Regions from separate parts of the Kosakonia sp. MUSA4 genome, predicted to be linked through region 2. Evidence: predicted binding sites of a transcription regulator. Region 2 holds the regulator's gene; each other region holds the start of a gene.

Region 1 (5,969 bases), 280 kb from region 2:
TAACATCAAATGCTCACGCACATTATTAATAAGGAAGTCGAATAAACGACGCATGATCTCTCCGCAAAAAAATAAAGGCGGCCACAAATAAGGCCGCCGACGGATTATCGGGTAAAGCGTGACAGGGAAAAAGGCGTCAAATCAAAATCGCTGCATTTACCCTGCGCAAATTCACAGGCGATTTCGCCGAGCACTGGCGCGAATTTAAATCCATGGCCGCTCAGTCCGGTGATAATCAGCGTGTCCGGATGCTCCGGCAACGTATCAATAATAAAATCTTCATCCGGCGAGTTATCGTAGGTACATGAAGCGCCGTACAGACAACCACCAATGCCCGGCAGGAACTGGCGCAGAAAACCGAAGCACTCCGAACCGTCTCCTGCCTCATTGCCAAAAGGTGTACGCTGTTGTGCTTCGTCGATGAGCTGGCCGCCGTTATGACGACCGATCTTCAGCGCGTTGTCTTCGGCGGGGAAACCGTAATACTGATCGCCATTCGGCATTTCACCGGTGAAGGCTGGAAAGTGATTTTTGCTGCTGTAGCGACCGTCCGCCTGGAACCAGGCGAAAACCTTGCGTACGGGTTGTACCGGAAGCGTTGGAATTAACTGACGTACCCAGGTGCCGGCGCTAACCAACACTTTCTTGCCGACGAACTCGCCTTCCGCTGTTTCGATGGTCACGCCTTCAGGGCCATGACGCAGCGCGGTAACCGGGCAGTTAAACAGTTGCGCGCAACCGGCCTGTTGGGCGAGACGGATCCAGGTTTTAACCGCCAGTTCGCTCTTCAGTACGCCGGAATCGGCTTCGAACAGACCGATATAGTCTTCCGGCACGGTGATTTCGGGCCAGCGGGCCATCAGTGAAGGCGCATCCAGTTTTTCTACCGCCAGATCCCACTGCTTAGCACTGTGGGCGACATTGACGAGAAATTCGGAATCAGCCGGGCCGAGATTGATCACGCCGGTCCGTTCGAACACCGCCTCGCCGCTTTCGCTGGCTAACTGATCCCACAACTGTTGGGCGCGCAGCACCAGCGGGACATATTTTTCACCTTCGCCATACGCGTGGCGAATTAGACGCGTATCGCCATGATGGCTGCCTTGCTGGTGCGGCGGGAGATGGGCATCGGTCATCAGCACATTTAACCCGGCGCGGGTAGCGTAATAGCCGGTCGCTGCGCCGACAGATCCGCTGCCGATAATAATCAGGTCATATTTCATGGTGTTCTCCAGGAAAAAGCGTGTTCAGGAGGGTAATTAACCTGGCGGCGTTATACAAGGGCAGAAATAATTAAGGCACCCTGAAGGGTGCCTGTTGGGATGAAGGTCAGCATTAAGACTAATGCCTGCGGTACTCATCTTCCTGGTAATCGCCTGATTCAATCTTGGCAATACCCGCCTCGAGAATCGATATAAACTGGCGGGCGACATCTGTCGTTAACCATAACGTCTGGCCGACTTCAGTCTCTTCCTGAGCGGCTCTGTTAGGGGTCTGGTAGTGTAACCGGAGCATCAGGGCATCGTAACTATCCACAGTACTGATGTCCCATCCGACCAGTGGATGGGTCTGGATGACTTCATTATTCTTTACCATCATAACCCCCATATTAGCGTGTTTATTTAGACAACGACTTTCGAGGTTCAATGCGTGTTTTTTTTGAAGCCTCTTTAGTATATCAACAGATGGGGGTGATGATCGAATAAATAAACACTCTGCAACATGTTTTTTAGGCTGTTTGATTTTTTTGAATAAGAAAACGAAACCTTAAGCACATATTTTTACTAAAGAACTAGAGAATTAATGAATGGCGTAAAAAACAGACAAAAAAGCCGGGGCGACCCGGCAATAAGAACAAACTTAAAGAGAAATTAGTCGTTGATAAACCAGTCGTCGGCGCTTTCCCAGGTTTCCTGCAAAATTTCACTTATGCGATCTTTATCTTCTTTTGCGCCGCCAAGCACCGACAAGTTATTAGCCGCCGCATAGCGAACGGTGATTTTGTTATCGTGTTCGGGATAGTAATTATTTAGCCGACGGGATAATTCGCCCGCCAGCGCATCGATAGCACCTGGCGGTAAGGGTGTGGTTTTGGCGATAGTCACTTCAATGCGCATAATAGCCCCCTGTGTGTTTGCTGTATATATATACAGTTAATGAAGTATCTTTACAACAGGGGGCAGTAAATTTTTACTGCTTAACGCGCCAGCGAACGGTTTCACCTGCGAGGAACGGTACCAGCGTATCGTCCGTCAGCGCAATGCTCTCTGGCACGACGCTTTCGATGCGTTCCAGCTCAATAAAGCCCTCATTGAGCGGCAGCCCGTAAAAGCGCGGTCCGTTCAGCGAACAGAACGCTTCAAAATGCTGCAAGGCGTTCATCTCTTCAAACACGGTAGCGTAGCTGCCGAGCGCGGTTGGCGCATTGAAGCAACCGGCACAACCACAGCTCGCCTCTTTTTTGTGCCGCGCGTGCGGTGCGGAATCGGTGCCGAGAAAAGCGCGTTCAAATCCGCTGGCGACCAACTCTCGCAGTGCCTGCTGGTGGATATTGCGTTTAAGGATAGGCAAACAGTAGAGATGCGGACGTACGCCGCCAACCAGCATATGGTTACGGTTAAACATCAAATGCTGTGGCGTAATGGTCGCCGCCAGGCGCTCGTTACCCTCGCGCACATAATCCGCCGCGTCTTTGGTCGTGATATGCTCAAACACCACTTTTAACCCCGGCAGGCGCTGGCGCAGCGGCTCCATCACCGTTTCAATAAAACGCGCTTCGCGATCGAAGATATCGATCTCCGCGTGGGTCACTTCGCCATGCACCAGCAGCGGCATGCCCAGTTTTTCCATGCGCTCCAGCACCGGCATAATGGCATCAATGCTGGTGACGCCGTGGCTGGAGTTGGTGGTGGCATTGGCGGGATAAAGTTTTGCCGCCGTAAAGACGTTTTCGTTAAACCCACGTTCCACTTCATCCGCACTCAGGCTGTCGGTGAGATAGCAGGTCATTAGCGGGGTGAAATCATGTCCGGCAGGCACGGCATCAAGAATGCGCTGGCGGTACGCGCGCGCAGCATCAACGGTTGTCACAGGGGGAGCGAGATTGGGCATGACAATGGCGCGGGCGTAGGTTTCACTGGTCCACGGCACCACGGTTTTTAACATATCGCCATCACGCAGGTGGACGTGCCAGTCGTCAGGACGGCGGATTTTCAAAACCTGGGATTGTGTCATTGGAGTGCTCCGGCTGGTGAGAATCAGGTGTTTTTGCCGGGCACTAAGGATAAGCGGAAACGTTTTCGTTTGCATCTTTTTCCTGAAAAAAAGGGCGCCCGCGGCGCCCTGTAACTCAGTCGGTGAGGGGGATAATAATTTCGCCCGGTTTCACCTCAATGCCTTTGGCGTATTTCTTCGCCAGCGCTTCGCCTTTGCTGCTGTCCTCTTTCAGTACATAGGCCGGACGCTGATTAAAGTAGTTGCGCAGCGACTGGTTCAGGTAGGGCATCAACGTTTGCAGCACCGTCTGCATTTTTTCCGGCTGCACGTCGGCTTTCACTACTTCCATCTCCTGCAAGTAAATGGCGCCTTTCTCTTTATCAAACACCGGCAACGCCTTCAGTTTCAGCTTGATGACCGCTTTCTGGTTACCGAAAAGGGATGTCATATCCAGGTTGGCATCGCCGGTCAGCGTCACTTTGTTCGGCTCTTCACGACCAATTTCCGACGCCAGGTTATTCAGCACAATGTGCGCGTCGGCCACGCCTGGCAGGCCAATGTCTTTCGCAAAATCATTGCGTTTTTGCAGCGCCTGGTTAATTTCCTGTTCGCTGATGGAATATTGGGTCAGTTGGTTACAGCCCACCAGCACGCCGCTCAGCAGTAAAGCAGCGGCAAAAAAGATCTTCTTCATAATTCCTCAACGTGATTCCGAAGGCGTCAAAGCCGGTGCGTAGGATGCGTCAGACGAGGTACAAAGGCTAGCGGAAAAAGCTGAAAGGCTGGCGGAAACATACGCTTCCGCCGTGAGTCCGCTAAATAGCCATCGATGAAAGCAGGTTAACCTGGGTCTGCTTGGCCATATTATCGCGGTAATCCGCTACCCGGCTCGGCCAGTTAATTCCGGCGACAAGCGTCAGGTTACGCAGCAGCGGGAAAAGATGAATATCGTCCTCGGAGAGCTCGCCGTTGACCGCATTCGGTTTGACTATGAGCTTGTCCAGCGCCCGTAGGTCGTCGCTGATATTTTTCACCAGCCCGGCAGAGTGGGCGAGATGTTCGTCGAAGCTGCCGATCGCCGCCTCTTTCTTCGCGACAAACGAGGCGCGCGCCTGCGGTGTGGAAAACTCGTCGAAGGCGGATTTCGCAAAGCGGGGTATCAGCAATTTATTCACATAGCCGTTAACCTTGCGCAGCCACTCTTCCAGTTTCGGGTTCCGTTTACCGGTGAGCAGCGGTTTGCCGTCAAGTTTATCGACATAGTGCACAATATCCATACTCTCCGGCAGATAACGGCTGTCGTCTTTTTGCAGGATGGGCGCCATCTTCTGGCCAATCATTTTGGTTGGCGTGGCCTCGTCGTCACTGAGCAGGATATTGAGTTCTACGGGAAGATTTTTAAGGCCGAAAATCATGCGGGCTTTGACGCAGAAAGGGCAGTGGTCGTAAATGTAGAGTTTCACGTTTCTCCTCCATACTGGCTTATCCGTTAAAGACCAGTATGGAAGAGAGCATGGCATGGCGCAAATCAGGCGCCAGGTTCAAGCATCCGCGGGCGAATGCGCTTATGGCCGAATTGCCACAGCAGCGCCATTGAGGTCATCAGCCCGATCAGGCCGAGCATCATCCACGGCAATTCCGGCTGGTTGAAGGCTTTGCCGGCATCAAACAACCACCCGCCGCCGGCATAACCCAGCGCGCCGCCAAATGCCAGCCCAAGGCGACTGAAACCCATATAACTGCCGCGCGCGCGGGCATCTGCCAGCTGCGCGCTTAAGGTTTCCCGCGCTGGTTCGGCAATAATTGAGCCGATATAGAACGTGCAGATAAGCGTAAACAGTTGCTGCAACGTCCCGACCATTCCGACCGGCAGCAGGCTGAATGACATCACCAGCAGCCCGGCCATCAGACGGTGTTCAAGACGAAAGCGTTTTTCGCTCCAGCGGGCGATAGGGTAGAGCAACGTCAGCGATAAACAGGCTTCGATGGCGTACATCCACTTCACTGCCGCCGGTGAACCGGCAATATCGTTGACCATGATCGGCAGCATCAGCATCACCTGTACTGCCAGCATATAGTAGCCGGTCAGTGTCAGGACGTAAGTGACAAACCGTTTGTCGCGCAGCACGCGTGCCAGCCCTTCGCGCACCGGGGCTTTGACCGTAGAGAGTTTCCACGCCGGTAACAGCCAGGCGTTGAACGCGGCGCAGAGCACGAACATTAGCGCACCGACGGCACACACCAGACGAAAGTCGTATTGCAACAGCCAGCTACCGAGCAATGCACCGACAACCGCGCCGGCGCTGTCCTGCATCATCAGGATAGAGAAAAAGCGGCTGCGCTGGTTGGGACGCACCAGTTTGACCACCAGCGCGGAACGCGGCGGATCGAACAGCGTGCCGCCCAGCCCGGAAAGAATGCAGGAGAGCCACAGCAACCAGGGTTCATGCGCCACGCCCATCGCGACGAAACCGCCCGCACGCATCAACATGCCGGTGACGATCAGCGGTTTTGCGCCAAAACGGTCGGCAATTGCGCCGCCGAAAATGCCCAAACCCTGCTGAATAAATTGCCGCAGGCCAAGCGCAATACCGACCATCAACGCCGCCCAACCGAGCTGATCAACAAAACGAATAGAAATAAGTGGGAATACAACGAAAAAGCCGAGGACCACCAGCATATTATCGACAAGCAGGAAATATTTACCCAGGCTCCTTGCCTGCGATATGCGCGCCATTTCCCCTCCGGGAAAT
Region 2 (5,969 bases):
GATACCAAAAGCTTCGATCACGCTCTGTGCTTTGTTGTTCACCACGCTTTCTTTCACGCCATTGGCTAACGCCTCTGAACAGGCGCGAGCATCGGCCGTGCAAAAATCGCATCTGGCGAAAGCATCCGAACGTAAGAAAAAAACCACATCACAAAAAACATCAAAGAAAAGCAGTCGCAGTACGGCAGAAAAAACCACCAGTAAAAAAACAACAGAAAACAAGAAGTCACCGGCTAAGAAAAAAGTTTCCACCAGCAGCAAAGCCAGTCAGATTACCTCGCGTCGTAACAAAACCAGCCAGTTAAAAACTACAGAAGTCGCCTGGACGGAAAAATGCAGTACGCCGCGCAAAGGCCGCAAGCCTCATTGTGTCAAAGTCAAAAAAACCACGACCATTGCTGAGGCACATAAAGTGCGTATTCAGAAAGCCCAGAAAACGGCGATGTCAAAACTGATGAACCAGATTGGTAAACCTTACCGCTGGGGCGGCACCTCGCCGAGCACCGGTTTTGATTGTAGTGGTCTGGTCTATTACGCCTATAAGGATTTGGTGAAATTCCGCATTCCGCGCACCGCCAACGAAATGTATCACCTGCGTGATGCTTCGCCGGTGAATGTGGCGGAGCTGGAAAGCGGCGACCTGGTATTCTTCCGCACGCAGGGTCGCGGTACCGCCGATCACGTTGGCGTGTACGTTGGCAACGGCAAGTTTATCCAGTCTCCGCGCAGCGGCCAGGATATTCAGGTTACTTCCCTTAGCGAAGACTACTGGCAGCGCCATTACGTCGGCGCTCGCCGCGTCGTTACGCCGAAAACCATTCGTTGATCCCATCGCCTGTCGTCACTGCGACAGGCGATGTTCTCTTTTTCCCATCCCCGCGATTTGTTACTCTAAGCCGCACACTCAGTAGGGTTATTGGGTGTATTAAAATAATGAAGGAGAGTAGCAATGTCGTTCGAATTACCTGCATTACCGTATGCAAAAGACGCCCTGATGCCGCATATCTCAGCCGAAACGCTGGAGTATCACTATGGTAAGCACCATCAGACTTATGTCACTAACCTCAACAATCTGATCAAAGGCACCGCCTTCGAAGGCAAAACGCTGGAAGAGATCGTTAAGCACAGCGAAGGCGGCGTATTCAATAACGCCGCGCAGGTCTGGAACCACACCTTCTACTGGAATTGCCTCGCGCCGCACGCTGGCGGTGAGCCGAGTGGCGAACTGGCCGCTGCGATTGCTAAAGCATTTGGCAGCTTTGCGGAGTTCAAAGCGCAGTTTACCGATGCCGCAGTGAAAAACTTTGGTTCAGGCTGGACATGGCTGGTGAAAAAAGCGGATGGCGGGTTGGCGATTGTCTCAACGTCCAATGCGGGAACACCGCTGACGACGGATGCGACACCGCTGCTGACTGTCGATGTCTGGGAACATGCTTATTACATTGACTACCGCAACGCCCGTCCGAACTACCTTGAGCACTTCTGGGCGCTGGTCAACTGGACCTTCGTGGCGAAGAATTTCGCCGCATAAAACATTCGCTGCATAAAACAAAGGAGGGGCATTGCCCCTCCTCTTTTTTACTCAACCGCCGCACAGGCTCGTTCCGGCTGTGATCGCCCGGAAAACAGCACCACCATCAGCCCAAGCCCTGCAATAATCGCCCCCATCACCGGGACAAAATCATAACCCAGACCACCGGAAATTACCGCGCCGCCCGCAGCCGCACCGAGTGCGTTGCCGAGGTTAAAGGCACCAATGTTCACTGAAGAAGAGAGCCCCGGCGCTTCATGTGCGACGCGCATTACACGCATTTGCAGCGGCGGAACCACGGCAAAGGTCGCAGCGCCCCAGACCACCATACTGATAGCCGCGCCCACTTCGCTACGGGCCAGGAACGGAATGGCCAGCATGATGGCAATCAACAGGATAAGAAAGCCTTTCAGCGTACCGGTTACCGAACGATCCGCCAGCTTGCCGCCAAGGTAGTTACCAATCGAGAAACCGACGCCAATCAGCACCAACATCCCGGTAACAAATACCGGCGTAGCATCAGTAATGGTACGCAGCACCGGCGAAATATAGGTATAAAGTGTGAACATCGCGCCTGCGCCGAGCACCGTCGTCAGCAGTGCTGACAGCACCTGTGGACGAACCAGCACAGACAACTCTTTGCGTACATCCGGGCGTTCGCCCGCTCCGCCGCCAGGCAGTGAAAAGTAGAGGCTCAGCATGGCAACCAGTCCCAGCCCGGCGGTCGCCATAAATGACATACGCCAGCCGATGGTTTCACCCAGCCAGGTTGCAGCAGGCACGCCGCCAATATTGGCGATGGTCAGCCCCATAAACATGGTCGCGACGGCGCTGGCTTGTTTCTCTTTTGCCACCACGCTTGCCGCAACAACCGACCCCAGGCCAAAGAAGGCGCCGTGGTTGAGGCTGGTGACGATGCGCGCCAGCATTAAGGTGGTGTAGTCCGGCGCGATTGCCGACAGCACGTTGCCCAGTGTAAAGATCGCCATCAGGAAGATCAGCGCGTTACGTCTGCCACGGTGTGACAGCAGCAGCGTCATTAGCGGCGCCCCCACCATCACGCCAATCGCATAAGCGCTAATCAGCATTCCCGCCGCCGGAATGGAAACATCGACGCCACGGGCAATAACGGGCAGCAACCCCATCGGGGAGAACTCCGTTGTACCTATCCCAAAGGCGCCAATCGCCAGGGCAAGCAGAGGGAAATTAATTTTCATCGTTTGACTCCGAAAAAGCCGTGTCGGTTGGGGACACTGTCGCAGAAGTCAAAAGTATGACATGAATCACAAAAAACAGAAGTTAGCAGGATGACAAAAGATTATTGCAGAAGTGATAACAATGGCGGGGGAAAAGCCGAGGGAGAAGGCTCTCCCTCGTGTCAGATCAATGCAGCGCGGCGGTCAGCCCACCGAAAACAATCAGGCTCAGAACAATGACAGTAGTGACCAAAGAATACTTCAGATCGGTGCTCATCAATTTTTCTCCATTTTCATTTCCCCACAAAAAGTGAGTTTGCGCATTTTTGCACAGATAATCATAAAAATCTTGCAGGAATTAGCGGGAGATATGTTTTAGCGCTTCCCCTTTTGCTCAAGATAAGACAAAATTCGACGCTAAATTTATTAGCGTACCGGCCATTGACTCCCCTCCTGACGTTTAGTGTCTTTTTCCCGGCGTACCGCACTCACTTTGCTGGGGTTCAGGGTGATTGAAGGCAAACGTTTACCTTAAGTATTATCAGGAGCTTATGATATGGTCTGGAGTGATTTCTGATGGCAACGATTAAAGACGTCGCGAAACGAGCAAACGTTTCCACTACAACCGTATCACATGTAATCAACAAAACGCGCTTCGTCGCTGAAGAGACCCGCAACGCCGTATGGGCAGCGATCAAAGAGTTGCATTACTCCCCCAGCGCCGTGGCGCGTAGCCTGAAAGTCAATCACACTAAATCGATCGGTTTGCTGGCCACCAGCAGCGAAGCCGCCTATTTTGCCGAGATCATCGAAGCTGTAGAGAAAAAATGCTTCCAGAAAGGCTACACCTTGATCCTTGGCAACGCCTGGAACAACCTTGAGAAACAGCGCGCCTACCTGTCGATGATGGCGCAAAAACGTGTCGATGGCCTGCTGGTGATGTGCTCCGAATACCCGGAATCGCTGCTGAGCATGCTGGAAGAGTACCGTAATATCCCGATGGTGGTGATGGACTGGGGCGAGGCGAAAGCCGATTTTACCGACTCGGTCATTGATAACGCTTTTGAAGGCGGCTATATGGCCGGCCGCTATCTGATTGAGCGCGGGCATCGCGATATCGGCGTCATTCCAGGCCCGCTGGAGCGCAACACCGGCGCTGGCCGCCTCGCTGGTTTTATGAAGGCGATGGAAGAAGCGATCATCACCGTACCGGAAAACTGGATCGTACAGGGCGACTTTGAACCGGAATCGGGTTACCGGGCGATGCAGCAGATCCTCAACCAGTCACACCGCCCCACTGCCGTGTTCTGCGGCGGCGATATTATGGCGATGGGCGCGCTCTGCGCGGCAGATGAGATGGGGCTGCGCGTTCCCCAGGACATTTCGCTGATCGGCTATGACAATGTGCGCAATTCCCGCTACTTTACGCCCGCGCTGACCACCATCCATCAGCCGAAAGATTCGCTGGGTGAAACAGCGTTTACCATGTTGCTCGATCGTATCGTCAACAAACGCGAAGAGTCGCAATCCATTGAAGTTCATCCGCGCCTGATCGAACGCCGCTCGGTGGCGGATGGCCCGTTCCGCGACTACCGCCGTTAATCACATCCCGCGGGGGCCGTTACTCCGGCTCCCGCAACCATTCGCTGTTCAGCGTCTCACTGTCCCCCAGATACTCCAGCAGCCAGCTCAACGCCGGTGATGCGTCGTTTTGTTGCCATGTCAGGCAGCAGGCCGCATCCGGAAAAGGGTTCTCCAGTTCCAGCGCCACCCAGTCGCCGCTGTCCAGCCGTGGACGGGCGAAATGCGCGGGCACCATCCCCACGCACAGCCCGGCAGAAAGGCAGGCTTCGGAAGCGGACCAGTCCGGCACGATGACCCGCTTCTGGTTATCCAGCAGCCAGGTAATGCGTTTAGGCAACGAGCGCGACGTATCTTCCTGAATCAACGAAGGCCAGTTGCGCAACGTTTCATCGCTTAGCGGGCCGGGCATTGATGCCAGTGGATGGCGGCTGGAAACCACGCATTTCCAGCTCAGCATGCCCATATCACGAAACGCGTAGCGTCCACCGACCGGGATCGCCTGGGTCGCGCCAATCGCCACCTCAACGCGTCCATCTGCCAGCGCATCCCAGACACCGTTGAACACCTCCTGGTAAACCTGTAACTCGACATCGTTAAAATGTCGGTAGAAATCGACGATCAGTTGCCGTGTTCGCGCCGGTTTCACAATGTTATCCACGGCAATCGCCAGCTGGCCGCGCCAGCCGTTAGCGATCTGTTGACACTGTTGGCGGGTGATCTGCATTTTTTTGATAACAGATCGCCCCTCTTTTAAAAACCAGCTTCCGGCGGGTGTTAGCTCCACATCGCGATGACGGCGTTCGAATAACGGAACCGCCAGCCACTCTTCGAGTTGGCGCACGGTATAGCTCACTGCTGAAGGTACACGGTGCAGCTCCTGGGCGGCACCGCTGAAACTACCGTTGCGCGCAACAGCATCTACCACTTCCAGTGAATATTCTGACCACATAATCTGCCTGCAAAAATTTTGAAATCACTGCGCAAATATTAGCGTTTCACAAGCAGGAAAGCACTCCTTACACTCGACAGCCCTGAAGAAGCAACAAGGTGAGAACTCGAATGCAACCTGGCAAAGGATTTTTAGTCTGGCTCGCGGGATTAAGCGTGCTGGGCTTTTTAGCCACCGACATGTACCTGCCCGCGTTTAGCGCGATACAACAAGATTTGCAAACCTCTCCGGCCATCGTTAGCGCCACGCTCAGTTTGTTCCTGGCAGGCTTTGCTGTCGCACAACTGGTGTGGGGGCCATTGTCGGATCGCTATGGCCGCAGACCTATTCTGTTGAGCGGGCTGACCATTTTCGCACTTGGCTGTCTGGGAACATTGTGGGTACGGGACGCCAGCCTGTTACTGGCGCTGCGTTTCGTACAGGCGATCGGCGTTTGTGCCGCTACCGTCAGCTGGCAGGCGCTGGTCACTGACAACTATCCGGCACACCGCGTTAATCGTATCTTCGCGACCATTATGCCGCTGGTGGGCCTGACGCCTGCACTTGCCCCTCTGCTGGGTGCGTGGATGCTGGAGCACTTCTCCTGGCAGGCGATTTTTGCCACGCTGCTGGCAATAACCCTGGTGCTGATGGTGCCCGCCTGGCGGTTGAAAACGCCTGCACAGCCCGCTGCGCTGCATGAACAGCCGCTGACCTTTTTCGATCTGTT
Region 3 (5,969 bases), 2.3 Mb from region 2:
AAAGCCCGGCGAAGTGATACCCACCTGGGCGTTCATGTTTGCGCCATCGAGATAAACCTGGCCGCCAAACTGATGCACCACTTCGCACACTTCACGGATCGTCTCTTCATATACGCCGTGAGTGGATGGATAGGTGACCATAATGCAGGAGAGGTTATCACCCGCCTGCTCCGCTTTCGCGCGCAGATCGGCAAGGTCGATGTTGCCGTTTTTATCGCAGGCAACGACCACCACCTGCATCCCCGCCATCTGCGCCGACGCCGGGTTAGTGCCGTGCGCGGAACCAGGGATCAGACAGATATCACGATGACCTTCGTTGCGGCTTTCGTGGTAATGACGAATGGCCAGCAGACCTGCGTATTCGCCCTGCGCACCAGAGTTTGGCTGCATGCAGAGGGCATCGTAACCGGTGAGCTTGACCAGCCACTCGGAAAGCTGAGTAATCATCTGATGATAACCTTCAGCCTGTTCCGGCGGGCAGAACGGATGCAGTTCCGCGAATTCCGGCCAGGTGATAGGGATCATTTCGGCTGCCGCGTTCAGCTTCATGGTGCAGGAACCCAGCGGGATCATCGCCTGATTCAGCGCCAGATCTTTGCGTTCCAGAGAGTGCATATAGCGCATCATCTCGGTTTCGCTGTGATAACGGTTGAACACCGGGTGCGTCAGGAACGCATCGTCGCGCAGCATCCCGTGCGGAATGGAGCGGCTATCAAGCGCAACATCTTTGTCCAGCGCATCAATATCCAGACCATGATTGTCGCCCAGCAGAACACCAAACAACGCCTGCACATCTTCGCGGGTGGTCGTTTCGTCCAGCGTAATACCCACCGCGTTCAGAATGTCGCTGCGCAGGTTGATCTCTTTCGCCTGAGCGCGCGCCAGCACGGCGGCTTTATCCGCGACCTCAACGCACAGCGTATCGAAGTAGTGCGCATGACGCAGTTTCAGCCCCTTATGCTGCAAACCGGTAGCGAGAATGTCGGCCAGGCGGTGAATGCGGCCCGCAATGCGTTTCAGCCCTTCCGGGCCGTGGAACACCGCGTACAGGCTGGCGATATTGGCCAGCAGCACCTGTGAAGTACAGATGTTGGAGTTGGCTTTCTCGCGACGGATGTGCTGTTCGCGGGTCTGCATCGCCATGCGCAGCGCGGTGTTACCGGCAGCATCTTTGGAAACCCCGATAATGCGCCCAGGCATGGAACGTTTGAATTCATCTTTGGCAGCAAAGAATGCCGCGTGCGGACCGCCGTAGCCCATCGGCACGCCGAAACGCTGAGCGGAGCCAAACACGATGTCGGCGCCCTGTTTGCCTGGCGCCGTCAACTGCACCAGCGCCATAAAATCGGCAGCGACGCTGACCACGATTTTGCGGGCTTTCAGCTCAGCAATCAGTACGCTGTAATTGTGTACTTCGCCGGTGGTGCCAACCTGTTGCAGCAGAACACCGAAGACATCCTGGTGATCCAGCACTTTGTCAGCCGCATCAACAATCACCTCAAAACCGAAGGTTTCGGCGCGCGTGCGCACGACATCCAGCGTTTGCGGGTGCACATCATCGGCAACGAAGAAGCGGTTAGCGCCTTTCAGTTTGCTCACGCGCTTCGCCATCGCCATCGCTTCAGCGGCGGCGGTCGCTTCATCCAGCAGGGAAGCGGAGGCGATATCCAGGCCGGTCAAATCCAGCGTCACCTGTTGAAAGTTAAGCAGCGCTTCCAGGCGCCCTTGCGATACTTCCGGCTGATACGGCGTATACGCGGTGTACCAGCCTGGATTTTCCAGCATATTACGCAGGATCACCGGCGGTAACTGCACTGCGGTGTAGCCCATGCCAATGTAAGACTTAAAGCGCTTGTTGCGTCCCGCGATGGCTTTCAGTTCGGCAAGCGCGGCGAATTCGCTGGTAGCGTCACCCACCTGCGGCGGCGTGGCGAGCTGAATATCTTTCGGTACGATCTGCGCAATCAGGGCATTCAGCGAATCTGCCCCTACGGTGTTCAGCATCTCCTGCTGTTGCGATGCGTCCGGGCCAATATGCCTGCCGATAAATGCGGTGCGATTTTCAAGCTGACTTAACGTCTGAGTCATGAGCGATGGTTCCTGAAACGTGCGGTGAATCGTATATGTTGCTAACTCTATTGCCCGGTGGCGCTTACGCTTACCGGGCCTACGTACACCTGTAGGCCGGATAAACGCAGTGCCATCCGGCACAACATTACTCGTCTTCTAACAATGCGGCGTATGCCGTTGCATCCAGCAGCGCAGCAACTTCCGATTCGTCACTGGCTTTGATTTTGAAGATCCAGCCTTCGCCGTACGGCTCGCTGTTAACCAGCTCCGGAGAGTCATTCAGCGCATCGTTAACGGCGACGATTTCACCGCCGATCGGCGCGTAGATATCAGAAGCGGCTTTTACCGATTCGGCAACGGCGCAGTCATCGCCAGCGCTAACGGTCGCGCCCACTTCCGGCAGATCGACAAACACCATATCACCCAGCAGTTCCTGAGCATGTTCAGTGATGCCAACGGTATAGCTACCGTCTGCTTCTTTGCGCAGCCATTCGTGTTCTTTGCTGTATTTCAGTTCGCCCGGTACGTTGCTCATCTCATTCTCTCCAGATAAAAATTACGTTACGCGACAGCTTTGCCGTTGCGCACAAAAACAGGTTTGGTCACTTTGACCGGCATTTCGCGGTTACGGATCTGCACAATTGCCGTTTCGCCAATTCCGGCCGGAACGCGCGCCAGTGCAATACTGTAGCCAAGCGTCGGCGAGAAGGTCCCGCTGGTGATCACACCTTTTTGCACGTTGCCGTGCGCGTCAGTAAAGTGCACCGGTAACTCATTACGCAGCACACCTTTTTCCGTCATCACCAGGCCAACCAGCTGTTCGGTGCCCTTTTCGCGCTGTAGTTCCAGCGCTTCGCGACCGATGAACTGGCGATCCTGCGGTTCCCAGGCGATGGTCCAGCCCATATTGGCAGCCAGCGGAGAGATGCTTTCATCCATCTCCTGGCCATACAGGTTCATGCCCGCTTCCAGGCGCAGCGTATCGCGCGCGCCAAGCCCGCAAGGTTTTACGCCCGCTTTCAGCAGATCCTGCCAAAAGCTGGCAGCTTTTTCGTTCGGCAAAGCAATCTCGTAACCCGCTTCACCGGTGTAGCCCGTGGTCGCGATAAACAGCTCGTCCGCTTCAACGCCGAAGAACGGTTTCATTCCCTCAACCGCGCTGCGCTGCGCATCGGTAAACAGGCTGGCGGCTTTCGCCTGCGCGTTTGGCCCCTGAACCGCGATCAGTGACAGATCGTCACGGACGGTGATATCGATGGCAAAAGGTTCGGCGTGTTGGGTGATCCAGGAGAGGTCTTTTTCGCGGGTGGCGGAGTTTACAACGAGGCGGAAGAAGTCTTCGGTGAAGTAGTAGACGATCAAATCGTCAATCACGCCACCCGACGCATTCAGCATGCCGGTGTAGAGGGCTTTGCCGGGCTTCGTGAGTTTGGCCACATCATTTGCCAGCAAATATTGCAGAAACTCCCGGGTGCGGCTGCCTTTCAGATCGACGATGGTCATGTGCGAAACATCGAACATCCCGGCATCGCTGCGCACTGCGTGGTGCTCATCAATCTGCGAGCCGTAATGCAGCGGCATCATCCAGCCATGGAAATCCACCATGCGGGCGCCGCATAGCGTGTGTTGTTCATACAAAGGGGTCTGCTGAGCCATCTTGTCCTCGTCGAATAAGCTGCGCTATCACGTTTTTCGGCGGCGTTCATTTCGCCAAAACGACCAGCGTCAACGGCCATTTCGGACGCCGACGCAAACGTTATCTTTTGCCTGAACTTAACACCGAAAGCGGCACTTAACCATAAGAGAAAATGGGCCATCACATTAGCTTATGACCGGGTTAGCTAAAAACAGCAGCAGAGTTTTATGCTGGCTAAAAACGAAATCACCCAAACGAAACATCAATAAAGCGACGAGATTGCGCCTTATTTCAATATTTCACTCCGCAAAAGCATCATTTTTTCTGCAGTGGGAAAAATCACACATGAGTAAATCTAATCCGAAAAACGAGGTGAAATTAGAATATTTCAAATGAGGCAGGAAGTCCCCTTCCCGTTTGCGGGAAGGGAAATGTGATGGGGTTAACGTAACCACTCCGGAAGGTCATTCAGGCCGAGCGCCTGACGCAGCAATTGTGTTTTTACCCCAGGAAGGGTATCCGCCAGTTTCAGACCAATATCACGCAACAGTTTCTTCGCCGGGTTCGACCCGGCAAACAGTTCGCGGAAGCCCTGCATTCCCGCCAGCATTAGCGCCGCACTGTGCTTACGGCTGCGCTCGTAGCGACGCAGATAGAGATGCTGGCCGATATCTTTGCCTTCGCGGCGCAGACGACGCAGCTCGGTAATCAATTCCGCAACATCCATAAAGCCCAGATTCACACCCTGCCCGGCCAGCGGATGGATGGTATGCGCAGCATCGCCTACCAGCGCCAGACGATGGCCGGCGAAGTGGCGCGCATAGCGGCCGGTGAGCGGATAAACCTGACGCTCGCTTTCCACACTGCACAGACCAAGACGATTATCAAAGGCCACGCACAGCGCCTGATTGAACGTCTCATCGCTGGCCTGTTGCAGCGTTTTCGCCTGATCCGGCGGCAACGACCAGACGATCGAGCACAAATGTGGATCGTTCAACGGCAGAAACGCCAGAATGCCCTCGTTATCGAACACCTGCCGCGCTACGGCCTGATGCGGCTCCTCGGTGCGAATGGTCGCCACCAGCGCATGGTGGTGATAATCCCAGAAAGTTAGCGGAATATCCGCTTTGTTACGCAACCAGGAGTTCGCGCCGTCAGCCCCGACCACCAGCCGGGCCGTGAGCATCGTGCCATCTTTTAAGGTGAGAAATGCGTCGTTCTCACCCCAGGCCACCTGCTGCAATTCGGCTGGGGCAATCATGGTGACATCCTGACACTGCTGAGCTTTATCCCACAGCGCCTGGTGAATCACTGCGTTTTCAATAATATAGCCAAGATGGGGATAGCCCATACTTTGGTCGTCAAAGGTGATGCGGCCAAAGCTGTCTTTGTCCCACACTTCCATACCGTGATAGCGCCCCGCGCGGTGGGCAATGATGTTTGACCACACGCCAAGATGCGTCAGAAGTTTTTCGCTGGCGGCGTTAATCGCCGATACGCGCAGCGCCGGTGGTGCATCTTCCGCCAGCGGCTGCGGAACATTCTGCTCCAGCACCGCAACCCGTAAACCGCTCCCCTGCAACCCGCAAGCCAGCGCCAGACCTACCATGCCGCCGCCGACAATCGCAACATCAACACTCTGCACTCTTTGCTCCTTTGATTAACGGGTTACCCAACCGAGGGTACGCTGCGCCAGCACATCGCGCGCCGGGGTAAATAGTTCCATCGCCATCAGCCCAATATTGCGCCCGACGACAAGCGGTGCCCAGCGGTTGGCAAACAGATGCACCAGCCCGTCGGTAACGCCTATGGTGGCGCTTTTGTCCGACTGACGCCGATGACGGTAGCGCGTCAGCACCGGATAACAACCGACATCTTTCTGCTTCGCCCATGCCTCCGCCAGTGTTTCCGCCAGCGTCATGACATCGCGCATGCCGAGGTTAAACCCTTGTCCGGCAATAGGATGCAGCGTCTGAGCCGCATTGCCGACCAGCACCGCGCGATGAGAGACCGGCGATGACGCGTTAGTCAGCGTCAGGGGATAAACGCTGCGTTTTCCGGCGTGCTCAATACGCCCCAGACGCCAGCCGAAAGCTTTTTGTAGCTCATGGCAAAACCGTTCGTCAGACCAGCCAGTCACCTGCTGCTGTTTTTCCTGTGGATGGCACCACACCAGTGAACAGCGCCCCTGCGACATCGGCAACATCGCCAGCGGCCCATGCTCGGTGAAGCGTTCAAATGCGCGTCCCTGATGCGGAACAGA

The links. The regulator PurR, encoded in region 2, represses purine synthesis genes. The targets are predictions, from matches to a motif close to CANGCAAACGTTTGCNTG.
Region 1: the regulator PurR is predicted to act here: its motif matches at 3,287-3,304, upstream of pyrC (dihydroorotase).
Region 3: the regulator PurR is predicted to act here: its motif matches at 3,817-3,834, upstream of gcvT (glycine cleavage system aminomethyltransferase GcvT).

What each region holds. Positions count from the first base shown of each region.
Region 1 is NZ_CP025697.1:1,891,736-1,897,704, forward strand. Features, by position in the region: gene C0557_RS08880 (YceO family protein) at 1-54, opposite strand, end outside; gene solA (N-methyl-L-tryptophan oxidase) at 105-1,223, opposite strand; gene bssS (biofilm formation regulator BssS) at 1,342-1,596, opposite strand; gene dinI (DNA damage-inducible protein I) at 1,872-2,117, opposite strand; gene pyrC (dihydroorotase) at 2,191-3,234, opposite strand; gene C0557_RS08905 (lipoprotein) at 3,350-3,910, opposite strand; gene grxB (glutaredoxin 2) at 4,032-4,679, opposite strand; gene mdtH (multidrug efflux MFS transporter MdtH) at 4,745-5,953, opposite strand.
Region 2 is NZ_CP025697.1:2,172,847-2,178,815, reverse strand. Features, by position in the region: gene C0557_RS10375 (C40 family peptidase) at 1-826, shown strand, start outside; gene sodB (superoxide dismutase [Fe]) at 950-1,531, shown strand; gene C0557_RS10365 (MFS transporter) at 1,579-2,748, opposite strand; gene C0557_RS10360 (YnhF family membrane protein) at 2,915-3,004, opposite strand; gene purR (HTH-type transcriptional repressor PurR) at 3,304-4,329, shown strand; gene punR (DNA-binding transcriptional activator PunR) at 4,349-5,260, opposite strand; gene punC (purine nucleoside transporter PunC) at 5,371-5,969, shown strand, end outside.
Region 3 is NZ_CP025697.1:4,490,216-4,496,184, forward strand. Features, by position in the region: gene gcvP (aminomethyl-transferring glycine dehydrogenase) at 1-2,088, opposite strand, end outside; gene gcvH (glycine cleavage system protein GcvH) at 2,216-2,605, opposite strand; gene gcvT (glycine cleavage system aminomethyltransferase GcvT) at 2,632-3,726, opposite strand; gene ubiI (FAD-dependent 2-octaprenylphenol hydroxylase) at 4,149-5,351, opposite strand; gene ubiH (2-octaprenyl-6-methoxyphenyl hydroxylase) at 5,367-5,969, opposite strand, start outside.